2 regions of the Pseudoalteromonas sp. SR43-3 genome follow, and region 2 is predicted to be linked to the other one. Evidence: predicted binding sites of a transcription regulator. Region 2 holds the regulator's gene; the other holds the start of a gene.
The links. The regulator NrdR, encoded in region 2, represses ribonucleotide reductase genes. The targets are predictions, from matches to a motif close to AAACACNANATNTNGTGTTT.

Region 1 (7,899 bases), on a different contig from region 2:
GAAGTGCTTCATCGCGTGCAATTAGCTTGATGATTTTAGCGTTACCTTCCATTAGCTCGCGCTCAGCAAATGCAAACGAACATGCAAAGCTTACGTAAAAGCGAATCGCTTCAAGAATATTTACTGACATCATAGCCAGGTAAAGTTTCTTTTTAAGCTCAAATAAATTAATGATAACTGTTTTACCGTTAATCTCGTGTTTGCCTTCACCGTATAAGTTGTAAAGCGATACAGAGTTAATTAAGTCATCGTAGTATTTAGTTACGGCATCAGCACGTTCGCTAATTTTATCGTTGCTAACAATGTCATTAAAAATAAGCTCAGGTGCTTGTGTTACGTTACGGATAATATGCGTGTATGAGCGGCTGTGAATTGTTTCACTGAACGCCCACGTTTCTATCCATGTTTCAAGCTCTGGTAGCGATACAATTGGAAGTAGAGCCACGTTTGGCGAACGACCTTGTACACTATCAAGCAGTGTTTGGTATTTTAAGTTGCTTAAAAATATATGCTTTTCGTGATCTGGTAATGCTTGAAAGTCTAAACGGTCTTTACTTACATCTACTTCCTCAGGACGCCAAAAGAAAGACAGTTGCTTTTCAATTAACTTTTCAAAAATTGGGTATTTTTGTTGGTCGTAACGAGATACGTTTACAGTTTGGCCAAAAAACATTGGCTCTTGCATTTGGTTATTATGGTTTCGGCTAAAAGTAGTATAAGACATGTTTATCACTCAAAAAACTATCAGAAAAAGCGGGCTAAATGCCCGCTTAAAATAAAAATCAGCAGTTATATTTTACACGCGCCGCCTTCACAATCGTCATCTTCCACTTCTGGAGCATCTTCTTGTGAATCTGAGGCGCCGTCGCGAGTATTGTGGTAATACAAGGTTTTAACACCTAGTTTGTACGCGCTTAGTAAGTCTTTTAATAAGACTTGCATAGGTACTTTACCGCCTTCGAACTTGTTTGGATCATAATTTGTATTTGCAGAAATTGTTTGGTCAACAAATTTTTGCATTATGCCAACAAGTTGTAGATAACCATCGTTTGATGGAATGTCCCATAGTAGCTCGTACTGATCTTTTAAACGCTCATACTCAGGAACAACTTGTTTTAAAATACCGTCTTTACTTGCTTTAACGCTAATATGTCCACGTGGTGGCTCAATACCGTTAGTTGCGTTAGAGATTTGCGACGATGTTTCTGATGGCATTAATGCACTTAGTGTTGAGTTACGCATACCGTGCTCTTTAATACTTGCACGTAGTGTATCCCAATCAAGATGAAGTGGCTCATCACAAATTTTATCTAAATCACGTTTGTACGTATCTGTTGGCATAATACCTTGTGAATACGTTGTCTCGTTAAACTTAGGACATGCGCCACGTTCTTTAGCAAGCTCGTTTGATGCTTTCATCAAGTAATATTGAATGGCTTCAAAGGTTTTATGCGTTAATGCATTAGCGCTGCCATCAGAATAACGCTTACCGTTTTTAGCTAGGTAGTATGCGTAGTTAATTACGCCTATTCCTAGTGTACGACGACCCATAGTTGCATTTTTAGCAGCCGGTACAGGGTAGTCTTGGAAATCAAGTAAGTTATCAAGTGCGCGTACTGCAAGTTCAGCTAGCTCTTCAAGCTCATCAAGTGACTCTATTGCACCTAGGTTAAACGCAGAAAGTGTACAAAGGGCGATTTCGCCTTCTTCGTCATTTACGTTATTAAGTGGCTTAGTTGGCAATGCAATTTCTAAACATAAGTTAGATTGGCGAATTGGCGCAACTTTAGAAATAAATGGGCTGTGTGTATTACAGTGATCCACATTTTGTAAATAAATACGACCAGTACTTGCACGCTCTTGCGCAAACATTGAGAAAAGCTCAATGGCTTTAATGCGTTTTTTACGAATAGACTCGTCTTGTTCGTATTTAACGTAAAGTGCGTCAAACTCAGCTTGGTCTTCAAAAAATGCATCATAAAGGCCAGGCACATCTGATGGGCTAAATAACGTAATGTAGTCGTCTTTAATTAAACGAGAGTACATTAATTTATTAAACTGTACGCCGTAATCTAGGTGGCGAACGCGATTGTCGTCTACACCACGGTTATTTTTAAGTACAAGTAGGTTCTCTACTTCTAAATGCCAAAGCGGGTAGAATAATGTTGCTGCGCCGCCACGTACACCACCTTGTGAACAACTTTTAACCGCTGTTTGAAAGTGCTTATAAAAAGGGATACAACCTGTGTGATACGCTTCGCCGTTACGAATATGGCTACCTAGCGCACGTATTCTACCTGCGTTAATACCAATTCCCGCACGTTGTGAAACGTATTTAACAATAGCTGACGACGTTGCATTGATTGAATCAAGGCTGTCGCCACATTCAATCAATACACATGAGCTAAACTGGCGAGTAGGCGTACGTACACCCGACATAATTGGCGTTGGTAGAGATATTTTAAATAAAGATACTGCATCGTAAAAACGTTTAATGTAATCAGTACGTGTTTCACGTGGGTAATCTGAAAATAAGCTTGCTGCAACTAAAATATATAAAAACTGTGCACTTTCGTATATTTCACCCGATACACGGTTTTGAACGAGATACTTACCTTCAAGTTGCTTTACAGCAGCGTAGCTAAAGTTAAGATCGCGAGAATGATCAAGGTATGCATCAAGCTCATCTAACTCTTGCTCTGTGTAATCTACTAGTAAATGAGCATCATAGCGTTTATCGCCAACCATTTTTGTTACGTGGTCAAATAAACGTGGTGGCTCAAATTGACCGTACGCTTTTTTACGTAAATGGAATACAGCTAAACGTGCAGCTAAGTATTGGTAATCAGGCGATTCTTTTGAAATCTGATCCGCTGCTGCTTTAATGATGGTTTCGTGAATGTCTTTAGTACGAATACCGTCGTAAAACTGAATGTGCGACTTTAATTCAACTTGCGAAACCGAAACGTTATTTAAACCTTCGGCGGCCCACTCAATAACGCGATGGATCTTATCCAGATCAAGAGGCTCTTTACGCCCGTCACGTTTGCTTACAGATAACTGTTGGTTCATTTGCCTGTATTCCTTGGGAATTATGTATTTTGACCAATGCTTTATACCTCGCCGGGGCAAGGTATATACTCATTTATTATAAGTTTCGCCATATTTGCGAATTTAATTGAATAACATTTGGCCACAATATCTGGTGTTGTTCAATTTAGAGATCACAAGATAGTGTGGTCTGAGTTGTTTTGCAAGGGACATAATTGCCCCTATTTGTGGATAACTTCGGGATAACGTATTTGTGTTAGTAGACACTCACCTTCGAACAATCATTTAAGTTGAAATATGCAAAAATCAACTAATGATCTGCTAAATTTACGCATTTTAAAAATAAATTTTGACTGCTTTTTTTATCAGCAAGCTTTGCGTAAAAACTAACACAATCACAATATATAGTGTTTATTAATTAACATGGCACTATATATGGTTAAAACCATCAATTGGGCTTTGCCAGTTAAAATCAGCATTCCAGCTGTTGGCTTCATCAATACTTGGTATGTAACCCCAAAGTGCCGTTGCTGTGCGCATACCTGCGGCTTTGCCTGCTTGTATGTCTCGCTGTGCATCACCAATGTACAAACAGCGTTTTGGTTGCACTCCCATAAGCTTTGCACAGTGTAGCAGCGGTAAAGGGGATGGCTTAGCTTCAGCTAAGGTGTCGCCACTTATTACTACACTAGCATTTTTCAATGCGGGAATTGCTGCCACTAAAGGATCAGTTAAAAACCCTGGTTTGTTAGTCATGATCCCCCATTTGATCTTTTTCTGATCAAGGGCAATAAGCAACGATTCAACACCGCTGAAGCAATGTGTTTGATTTGCTATGTTTGCAGCGTATTCGTCAACTAATTGCTTAATAAGCTCGCTTTGAGGTTGTGTGTCCCATAACTCTTTAAAACCAGCCTCTAATAATGCGCCTGCGCCGTTAGATGCCGCAGGACGGTATACATCACTACTAACAGGCTCTATTTTATTATTAATGAGAACTGCATTTAAAGCCGCACCTAAATCATCAGCGGTGTCGAGTAGAGTGCCGTCTAAATCAAATAAAAATGCATCGTACTCAATAAGGGGGAGGGGGGCTTGAGAGTTAGCCATTAAGCTAACTTCTCGAAGTACAGTATGTAATTTACGCTAACGTCACTATTGAGCGTATATTGCTTTGATAGTGGGTTATAAGAAAGGCCTGTACTTGCACGAACTTTTAAACCCGCTTGCTCTGCCCATGTAATAAGCTGTGCAGGTTTTATAAACTTTTTATGGTCGTGTGTACCTTCAGGCACCATTTTTAAAAGCTTTTCAGCACCAACAATAGCGTATAAATATGCTTTAGGTGTTTTGTTCAGGGTTGAAAAAAACACGTCTGCGCCTGGTTTGGCAAGTGCAGCTACGGCATGAATGATAGATGCTGGGTCGGGAACGTGCTCAAGCATTTCCATACAGGTTATTACATCAAAGCGCTCTGGGTGTTGCGATGCAAACTCTTCTGCTGGCACTTTTATGTAATCTACATTTACGCCAGTTTCTAAACTGTGCAACTTAGCAACAGTTAAAGGCTCTTGCCCCATATCGATGCCAGTTACTTTTGCGCCCATGCGCGCCATGCTTTGGCTTAAAATACCGCCACCACAGCCAACATCGAGTGTTTCTTTATCGAATAAGCCTTGCGTTTTGTTTGCTATAAAGTCTAAACGTAACGGGTTAATTTCGTGAAGAGGTTTGAATTCTCCGTCTAGGTCCCACCAACGCTCGGCGATGGCTTCAAATTTTGCTATTTCTGCGTGATCTACATTTTGATGTTCGGTCATAAAATACTTCCTCGTCAATCTGAGGCCATTATATAGGGCTAAATTGATAAATCGCAAAGTTTTGCGCCTGTAAATTAAAATTAATTGTGATAGCATGGCTGTTAGAAATAATAACAATACTCTTAATACCCAATACCGGGTTGTTGAGAGCTGATACTGAAGGAATGTGATATCAAATGACTGATCTCGCCAATGAAATTCTGCCAGTCAATATTGAAGACGAGTTAAAAAACTCCTACTTAGATTACGCAATGAGCGTAATTGTAGGACGTGCATTACCAGACGTACGTGACGGCTTAAAACCTGTTCATCGCCGCGTTTTGTTTGCAATGAACGAGCTTAGTAATGACTGGAACAAGCCTTACAAAAAATCGGCCCGTGTGGTCGGTGACGTAATCGGTAAATACCACCCTCACGGCGACAGTGCAGTTTATGACACGATAGTTCGTATGGCTCAGCCATTCTCACTGCGTTATATGCTAGTAGATGGCCAAGGTAACTTCGGTTCGGTTGATGGTGATTCAGCAGCGGCAATGCGTTATACAGAAGTACGTATGGCTAAAATGTCGCATGAGTTATTAGCCGATCTTGAAAAAGAAACGGTTGATTTCGTTCCTAACTACGATGGCACTGAGTTCATCCCTGATGTTTTACCAACGAAAGTTCCTAATTTATTAGTGAATGGTTCGTCAGGTATTGCAGTAGGTATGGCTACAAATATACCACCACATAACTTAACTGAAGTTGTAAATGGTTGTTTGGCACTTATTCAAAATCCAGATTTAACTATTTTAGAGTTAATGGATTATATTCCTGGTCCTGATTTCCCAACGGCTGCAATTATCAACGGTAAGAAGGGTATTGAACAAGCCTACTTAACTGGCCGTGGTAAAGTGTACATGCGTGCACGCGCCGACATCGAAACCGATGAAAAAACAGGCCGTGAAACAATCATCGTTCACGAAATTCCTTATCAAGTTAATAAAGCTCGTTTAATTGAAAAAATTGCTGAGCTGGTTAAAGATAAGAAAATTGAAGGTATTAGTGCGCTACGTGATGAATCAGATAAAGACGGTATGCGTATCGTTATTGAAATCAAACGTGGTGACGTAGGCGAAGTTATTTTAAACAACTTGTATTCACAAACTCAGTTACAAACTGTGTTTGGTATGAATATGGTTGCGCTAATTAATAACCAACCTAAATGTTTCAATTTAAAAGAAATGTTAGAAGAGTTTATTATTCACCGTCGTGAAGTAGTAACTCGTCGTACAGTATTTGATTTACGCAAAGCCCGTGACCGTGCACACACGCTTGAAGGCTTAGCGATTGCGCTTGCGAACATTGACCCAATTATCGAACTTATTCGTAAATCCCCTACACCTGCTGAAGCTAAAATTGCTTTAACAGCGCGTCCGTGGGAATTAGGTAATGTACAAGGTATGCTTGAAAAAGCAGGTGAAGACAATGTTGCTCGTCCAGATTGGTTAGCAAGCGAACTTGGTATTCGCGATGGTCAATATTATATCTCTGAGCAACAAGCTCAAGCAATTCTTGATTTGCGTTTACATAAGCTAACAGGTCTTGAACACGAAAAAATCTTGACCGAATACCAAGCGTTATTAGAACTAATTGCTGAACTACTTTATATTTTGGCAACTCCTGAGCGTTTAATGGAAGTTATACGTGACGAGCTAGTTGAAATTAAAGAGCAATATGGTGATGAGCGTCGCACTGAAATTAATGCAGCTGCTCACGATATCAGCCTTGAAGACTTAATTACCGAAGAAAACGTAGTAGTAACGCTTTCTCACGAAGGTTATGTGAAGTATCAAGCATTGTCTGATTACGAAGCACAGCGTCGTGGTGGTAAAGGTAAGTCAGCAACGAAGATGAAAGATGAAGATTTCATCGAACGTCTATTAGTTGCAAATACACACGATACTATATTGTGTTTCTCTACGGCCGGTCGTTTATATTGGCTTAAAGTATATCAGTTACCACTAGCGAGTCGTGCAGCGCGCGGTAAGCCAATTGTTAACTTGTTACCACTTGAAGCTGATGAACGTATTACTGCTATATTGCCAGTACGCGAGTACGCAGAAGATAAATACATCTTTATGGCAACAGCATTTGGTACAGTTAAGAAAACACCATTAACGGCTTACAGTCGTCAACGTGCAAGCGGTATTATTGCTGTTAACTTAAATGATGGCGATAGCCTGATTGGTGTTGATATTACCGATGGTAGCAACGAAATTATGTTGTTCACTGATGCAGGTAAAGTTGTACGCTTTAAAGAAGCTGAAGAAACAACAGTTGTTGATGAAAACGGTAACCCAGTATTAGACGAAGAAGGTAACCCTGAGATTCGTTTCAAAGGTGTTCGCCCAATGGGTCGTACTGCTACAGGTGTTCGTGGTATTAAAATGGCCGATGATCAACGCGTAGTATCGTTAATTGTACCAAAAACTGACGGTGCTATTTTAACGGTAACTGAAAATGGTTACGGTAAGCGTACACAACTAGAAGATTACCCATCTAAGAGCCGTGCAACACAGGGTGTTGTATCTATCAAGGTGAGTGAGCGTAACGGTGCTGTTGTTGGCGCTGTACAAGTTGATGATAACGACGAAATCATGATTATTTCAAATCGTGGTACCTTAGTACGTACTCGCGTTAATGAAGTTTCTACGGTTGGACGTAACACCCAAGGTGTTATTTTGATCAGAACTATTGACGAAGAGCAAGTAGTTGGTTTACAACGTATAGAAGAGATTGAAGTTACAGAAAGTGACTTGATTGATATTGAAGACGTTGAAACTGTAGATACGGTTATTGATGAAGTAGCGGATGATAATCCTCCTTCAGAATAATTGATATTGAAAAAGCGGCCTTGGCCGCTTTTTTTAATGTTGTTGAAAAAAATTAATAGGGTGTGAAGTTATATTCATTCACTAAAACTCAAAGGTTTAGTGGGTGGGTATTGAGCATTCATGCTAAGTAGTTAAATTACTGGAATGAGGCA
Region 2 (7,899 bases):
TTTCACAGTTGCCTCTAACTCTTCAGTGCTTTCTTGCTTACCTAAAATAACTAAAGCACCTTCATTTTTAGCGATATAAGCCATTGCTTCAGAAAGGCCCCAGCTACGGTCAGCACTTCTGTCTGAAAGTAGAATATCGTTAAAGGTACTTTGCAAATGTACACGTACATTTGTCGGCTCTTGATCTTTTATATCGCCTTTGAGCAATACGTAATGTAATTGGCCGTCAATTGTGTCTTTGTAAGTAACTAAATCAAATTCACCATGAACAGTTGGTAACTTACATTTTGCTACTTGCTCAATTGTTGTTTCGTTTAAGTTGCGGTATTCGATTAAATCAGCAATGGTGCCAATTTTAATATCGTGCTCTTTCGCAAAAACTTCTAAATCAGGGCGACGTGCCATAGTGCCGTCAGCATTAAGTATTTCAACAATAACAGATGATGCTTCAAGTCCAGCTAAACGCGCTAAATCACAGCCAGCTTCAGTGTGTCCTGCGCGAGTTAATACGCCACCAGGTTGCGCCATAATAGGAAAAATATGTCCAGGCTGAACAATATCACTTGGGACTGCGCCTTTAGCTATAGCCGCTTGCACTGTACGCGCTCTATCTGCTGCTGAAATACCGGTTGTAACACCTTTTGATGCTTCTATCGACATTGTAAAGTTAGTCGAAAATGCTGCACCATTGTTTTTAACCATTAACGGTAAATCAAGTTGCTCGCAACGCTCTTGCGTCATGGTTAAACAAATTAAACCACGGCCATGGGTAGCCATGAAATTAATCGCTTCTGCGCTAATATGCTCAGCAGCTATTATTAAATCGCCTTCATTTTCTCTATCTTCATCATCCATTAAAATAACCATTTTACCGGCTTTAATATCGTCGATGATTTCTTGCGCACTGTGTAAATTCATAAATTTGCTCGTGTAAGTTGTCAGTTTCGTTATTTAATAAAACCCGCTTTAGCGAGTAAGCTCATCGAAATATCAGAGCCCGTTGGTTGCTCTGCACCCTTTATAAGGCGCTCTAAATAACGTGCAATTTGATCGACTTCTAAATTAACTTGGGTACCTACTTTAAAATGAGCAATTGTGGTTTGCTCACTCGTGTGTGGGACAATTGTTAATTTGAATTTATTACCCTCTACAGCGTTTACTGTCAGGCTTATACCATCAATACATACCGAACCTTTGTAAGGAATGTATTTCATTAAATTTTCGTCAGTTGTAAGCCAATATTCTGTTGCTCTGGCGTTTGCTGTAATACTTGTAATTGTTGCGATACCATCAACATGGCCAGACACTAAATGACCGCCTAAACGAGAAACAGGTTGCATGGCTTTTTCAAGATTCACCGTTTGTCCTAAAGCATAGTGAGCAAAACCGGTCAAACTAATCGTCTCATTAGATAAATCCGCACTAAAACCATCAATATGTTTATCAACTACAGTTAAGCAAACACCATTAGTTGCAATGCTGTCACCTAACTTTACGTCTGTCATATCAAGATCAGCACTTTGGATACGAATGGCTAAGTCGCCTTGTTTTTTTTGTAATAAAGCAATTTTGCCTGTGGCTTCTATTATCCCAGTAAACATAGCACTACTCTTTTTATTAAGTGATTTTAATGAGTTTTGACGCGGTGATACGTAAATCGTCACCAATACGCGCACATTCATTAAATGTTAAATCAACGGTGTTCTGCATACTCGTCAATTCAGGAAAATTAACTAAACTTTTTGCATCATGGCCCATTAGTTTAGGCGCTAAATAAAAAACAAACTCGTCAACTAAATTAAGCTCTGTCATTTTACCAGCAAGTGTTGCGCCAGCTTCAAGCCAAACATTATTAAACTGCAGTTGCCCAAGTTTTTCTAAAACGGCTTGTAAATCAACTTTACCGTTACTTTCACTAACTTCAATATGCTTTACAAAATGCGGCCATTGCAATGATTTATCAACCTTAGTCGTAAATATTATTACATCACTTTGGATTTCAAATAAAGCAAGGTCAGGTGTTAAACGGTTTTGAGAGTCAATTATAACACGCACGGGCTGGCGAAGCGGCAAATCAGTAGGCAGTGTGCAAGGCAGCTCACTTAGTCGCACATTAAGTTTAGCATCGTCTACTAGCACTGTATCGGCACCGGTTAAAATAGCGCAGCTTTTCGCTCGGTATAATTGTACGTCTTGTCGAGCAGCAGGACTTGTGATCCACTTACTTTGCCCATTTTTAAGCGCCGTTTTACCATCAATACTCGCTGCCATTTTGCAAATCACATAAGGTAAGCCTTGTTCCATACGCTTAAAAAAGCCAACGTTAAGTGCGCGAGCTTGTGATTCGAGTAACCCGTAAGCAACGTCAATACCCGCGTCGCTCAGTATTTTAAGGCCTTTGCCAGCAACTTGTGGATTTGTATCAACCATAGCAGCAATTACTTTTACCACACCGGCAGCTTTTAAGCCTTCGGCGCACGGTGGCGTACGGCCATAATGACTACACGGTTCAAGCGTTACATAAGCCGTTGCACCTTGTGCATTTTTTCCAGCGACAGCCAGTGCATTTACTTCTGCATGGCCTTGACCTGCTAATTGATGAAAACCCTCACCAATTATTTGATTATTTTTAACTAAAACACAGCCAACATTAGGGTTAGGTGTGGTAGTAAACCGGCCTTTTTTGGCAAGTTCTATGGCGCGTGCCATATACATTTCATCATGTTCAGTAAAAGGAACTTGGCTTTGCATTGTTACTCCCCTAAGCGGGCAATTTCTTCGCCAAATTCGCGTATATCTTCAAACGAGCGATAAACAGAGGCAAATCTTACATACGCTACTTTATCGAGCTTTTTGAGGGCTTCCATAATGCATTCACCAACCAAATGGCTTGAAATTTCTCGCTCGCCTGTAGCACGCAACTGCGATTTTATTATATTCACTACTTCGTCTACTTGCTCTGTGCTCACTGGGCGTTTTTCGAGTGCGCGATTTAAGCCATTTAATAATTTATCTTCGTTAAATGGTTCGCGGCTGCCGTCTTGTTTAATAACACGAGGCATAACCAGTTCAGCGCCTTCAAATGTAGTAAAGCGCTCATGGCAGTCGTTGCACTCACGGCGCCTTCGAACTTGGTGGCCTCCGCCGACTAGGCGAGAATCAATAACTTTAGTATCTTTTGCGGTACAAAATGGGCAATGCATAGCTTGGTACTTCCGTTTTAAAACAAAAAAGACCGCTAAATAGCGGTCTTTTATCTTAGCAAAAAATAGGGCCTGTTGACCTTTCAGGATTAAATTTGTTCTATCTATGGGTGATTTAATCGCGGCGCGAGGTTTGTAACCTAGTGGGCTAAGTAAAAACCGAGCAAAGCTTCCGCGTCCTGCTCACGCCCCTTACCTACATCCATGTAGGCAACAAAGAGTAAATCGCCCCTAGGACGAACCCGAGGGCAGTGCATGTTTGGCATTTATGCTGCGTTATCGCCTATTTGTGTGGAGTAACCACACTACATAGACTCTGCCTTGCCTAAAAACCAAACATGCTACTGCAAATTAAACCTCGAAAGATAAACAGGCCCCTAGCCTATGTGATCTAAATTACTGCTGCTTATGCAATTAAGCGTAAACAGGTAATTTTGCACAAATTGCTTTTACTTTTTCTTTAACTTGCGCCTGTACAGATTCATCAGTGATGTTATCTAGTACGTCACAAATCCAGCCAGCAAGCTCTTTTGATTCTTCTTCTTTGAAACCACGACGAGTGATTGCAGGAGAACCAATACGCAAACCAGATGTTACAAACGGAGAACGTGGATCGTTTGGCACTGAGTTTTTATTAACTGTGATGTTAGCGTTACCAAGGGCTGCGTCTGCATCTTTACCAGTAATATCTTTATCGATTAAATCGAGTAGGAATAAGTGGTTTTCAGTTTTGTCAGATACGATTTTGTAGCCGCGCTCTTGCATTACAGCAACCATTGCTTTTGCGTTTTTAACAACTTGTGTTTGGTATACTTTAAATTCTGGTTGAAGCGCTTCTTTAAATGCCACTGCTTTTGCTGCAATAACATGACATAAAGGACCACCTTGGCCACCAGGGAAAACTGCGCTGTTAAGCTTTTTATAGATTGCTTCATCGCCACATGCAGAGATAATTAAACCACCACGAGGACCAGCAAGTGTTTTATGCGTAGTTGTAGTTACAACATGTGCATGAGGAACTGGGCTTGGATAAACGCCTGCCGCAATTAAACCTGCAACGTGAGCCATATCAACAAACAGGTAAGCACCTACTTTGTCAGCAATTTCACGGAATTTAGCCCAATCAACAATACCTGAGTACGCTGAGAAACCACCAATAATCATTTTTGGTTTATGCTCAAGTGCTAGTGCTTCAACCTGTGCGTAATCAATTTCGCCCGTTGTTTCATCTAGTCCGTATTGAATTGCATTGTAAAGCTTACCAGAGAAGCTTACGTGTGATCCGTGAGTTAAGTGACCACCATGAGCTAAGCTCATACCAAGTACAGTGTCGCCTGCTTCTAATAGCGCTAGAAAAACAGCAGCATTAGCTTGCGAACCAGCATGTGGTTGTACGTTTGCGTAGTCAGAACCAAATAACTCGTTAGCACGGTCAATTGCTAATTGCTCAACAACATCAACGTGCTCACAACCGCCATAATAACGTTTGCCAGGGTAACCTTCTGCGTATTTATTTGTAAGCTGTGAACCCTGCGCTTCTAGTACGCGTGGGCTACAGTAGTTTTCTGAAGCGATTAGTTCAATGTGCTCTTCTTGGCGAGCAGTTTCTTTGTTTATCGCGTCAAATAACTCTGGATCAAAATCCGAAATATTCATGCTACGTTCTAACATTGGGGTCTCCTAGGGCAACGTGTATGGTGTTTTTTAGAGGCTTTATTGTACGCTTTAAACGACTCTTTGCCTACGCTCTTAAGTTGAGGATATTTAAACAGGGATTGAAACTATTTCACAGACTTTTTAAGATGATATTTTCTTATAAAACCATAACGATTTTAAATGAATGCTATTTCTTATATTTAATTAGTAAATACAACTCACTAGATTTAATAGCCTAAAGTTATAAAAAAAGGCGGCTTAACCGCCTTTTTGAATTAATTAACTTAGCCAAGTTTAGCAAGTATTTCTGTACGTAATGCGTCGTAATCGGCCTTTATATCGCTTGCTAGGCATGGTTTTGCTAGTGCGTCGCTAAGTGGTTTTGGCATACCTAATTCAATATTTAAAATACCCTCTACGCTTTCTTTAAACTTAGCAGGATGAGCGGTTGCTAAAAAGATACCCGCTGCACCAGGCGCTCGATTTTCAACAAGACCTTGGTACGCAATAGCAGTGTGAGGCTCTGCAACATAACCCGTTTGTTGAATTTTTTTCATCACCGATTGCGTGTCTTCCTCGTTTACGCTAGTTGAATAAAAGTTATCGTAGCTAAACCAGTTATTATCTAACATTGTTTGCACACGCGGCCAGTTGTTTGGCTTACTTACATCCATTGCATTTGAAAGCGACTCAAGTGTTGTGTTTGGCGTCCAGGTTTTATCAAGCATAAAGCGCGGCACAGTATCATTTTGGTTGGTTGTTGCACTTAATTTACCTACAGGTAAGCCAATAACCGCACCAATCATTGCAGCACATACATTACCAAAGTTGCCACTTGGCACTGATATATGCGCTGTTGCGCGTTTTTCTTTTGGTAGTTGTGCAATGGCCTCAAAGTAATAACAAACCTGAGCAACTAAACGGCTAATATTAATTGAATTAGCAGAATTAAGCCCAAGTGTTGATTTAACTTCTTCATCTAAAAAGGCATTTTTAACCAACTCTTGGCAATCATCAAAACTGCCATCAACTGCATAACAATGAATATTGTTACCTAACGTAGTAAATAGCTTTTGCTGAGCAAGTGAAATTTTGCCTTTAGGATATAAGATGACAACATCGATATTCGGCTTGTTATAAAAAGCATGTGCAACGGCTGCACCAGTATCGCCCGATGTTGCGGTTAAAATAGTTACTTTTTCATCTTTATTAAATTGCGCTAAACACTCAGCCATAAAGCGACCACCAAAGTCTTTAAACGCAAGCGTAGGACCATGAAACAACTCTAAGCAGTACGTATTCTCTTCAACTTCCACCAGCTTAACTGGAAAGTTAAATGCATTTTTAACCATTTGTGCCACAGTCTCGCTTGGCAGCTCATCACCAATTAGGTGAGATAATATTTTGCCACTGCGTGTAACAAAGTCCATATCAAGCAATGCATCAACATCGGACAGTGGGGCAAGGGATTCAGGGAAAAACACACCTTGATTACGACCCAAACCTGTTTTTACGGCTTCAACGAACGACACTTTTTGTGAGCTATCTTTTAAATTATGTAATTGCATGACTACCTATCCTATAAAACTGTTAATTGACGCGTGCCGTCGTTATCTAATTTACAAATGTGGCAAAAGCCTTGCTCGTTAATGTAATTTGCCTCTAACCACTGCGCGCATTGCTGTGCAGCTTCAAGTGTTTTACATACACTAAACAAGGTGGGTCCTGCGCCCGAAATACTCACTATTTCAGCGCCCAACGCTGGTAAGCTTGCTTTGGCTTCACTAAAACCTTTAATAAGCGGTGCGCGGTAAGGTTCTGCTATTTCATCTTTCATTATGCTCAGTGCATCGTCAAAACGATTAGTTAACAGCAAGCTACTAAATGCCGACAAACGCTGTGCAAACTCAACACTTGCATGCATGCTCAACTCTTTTGGTAAAACCGAGCGCGCTTTTGCAGTGTTGAGTGAAAAACCAGGGAACGCAGCAACGTAGTACCAATTTTCATCAACAGGCAGTGCAATCGATTTATCAGGGATTAAATCACCTGTTAATTGCAAACCACCTAAATAGCATGGCGTGATGTTGTCGTAATGACGACCACCGCTCACTACAGCTTCAAAGTCAGCCATAAGCTCAATAAGCTCAACCTGACTTAAGTTAGTTTGTGCAAACTTATCAAGGGCAGCAAAGGTAGCCACGACCGAGCATGCACTAGAACCAAGTCCAGATCCAATTGGTAAATTCTTTTTAAGCTCGAGCTTTACGCTTGGCATATCAGGCGCGACATGCGCTCTAAAATGTACTAAACACTGGTACGCTAAGTTTTCATTCGCATCACTTGGTAACTTGTGAGCGTAGTCGCCAGTACAAATAAATTCGTCACTTGGTGCTGCACTTACAACAGCTACATCGCCTAATAAACTACCATCGATTGGCGCAAGCGCTGCGCCAAGTGCATCAAAACCCACTGCAAAATTACCAATAGACGCCGGAGCATATACTTCAATCATAACGAGCTCCTAGCGCGATAGTGTTTTTAAAATATCAGCAAATACACCCGCTGCTGTTACTTCAGAGCCGGCACCATAACCACGAATTACAAACGGACGTGGCTGGTAGTATTGGCTTAAAATAGCAAGCGCGTTTTCGCCATCGCGAATTACATTAAGCGCATGCTTTTCATCAACAGCCTCAATACCTACTTTACAGTGACCTTCTTTAATTGTACCTACATAACGAAGTACCTTTCCTTCGCTCGCAGCACTTTGAATGCGGTCATTAAAATCAGCATCTAGGCTTGGTAGTTTTGCCATAAACTCATCAACGCTATCACCTTGTGCAAAACCTTGTGGTAATACTGACTCAACTTCAATATCGCTTAGTTCCAACTTCATACCGGCTTCGCGAGCAATGATCAGTAACTTACGTGCTACATCGGTACCCGATAAATCATCACGAGGATCTGGCTCAGTAAAACCGCTTTCTTTGGCTTTAATAGTTGCCTCAGAAAGTGATAAACCATCTTGAAGTGCGCC

Region 1: the regulator NrdR is predicted to act here: its motif matches at 3,192-3,211, upstream of nrdA (class 1a ribonucleoside-diphosphate reductase subunit alpha).

Annotation. Positions count from the first base shown of each region.
Region 1 is NZ_JACJEC010000001.1:107,342-115,240, forward strand. It holds gene nrdB (class Ia ribonucleoside-diphosphate reductase subunit beta) at 1-724, opposite strand, end outside; gene nrdA (class 1a ribonucleoside-diphosphate reductase subunit alpha) at 790-3,072, opposite strand; gene H5088_RS00440 (HAD family hydrolase) at 3,481-4,161, opposite strand; gene ubiG (bifunctional 2-polyprenyl-6-hydroxyphenol methylase/3-demethylubiquinol 3-O-methyltransferase UbiG) at 4,161-4,871, opposite strand; gene gyrA (DNA topoisomerase (ATP-hydrolyzing) subunit A) at 5,048-7,747, shown strand.
Region 2 is NZ_JACJEC010000026.1:20,060-27,958, reverse strand. It holds gene ribBA (bifunctional 3,4-dihydroxy-2-butanone-4-phosphate synthase/GTP cyclohydrolase II) at 1-918, opposite strand, end outside; gene H5088_RS18740 (riboflavin synthase) at 948-1,601, opposite strand; gene ribD (bifunctional diaminohydroxyphosphoribosylaminopyrimidine deaminase/5-amino-6-(5-phosphoribosylamino)uracil reductase RibD) at 1,618-2,751, opposite strand; gene nrdR (transcriptional regulator NrdR) at 2,754-3,203, opposite strand; gene glyA (serine hydroxymethyltransferase) at 3,618-4,874, opposite strand; gene thrC (threonine synthase) at 5,144-6,427, opposite strand; gene thrB (homoserine kinase) at 6,439-7,374, opposite strand; gene thrA (bifunctional aspartate kinase/homoserine dehydrogenase I) at 7,384-7,899, opposite strand, start outside.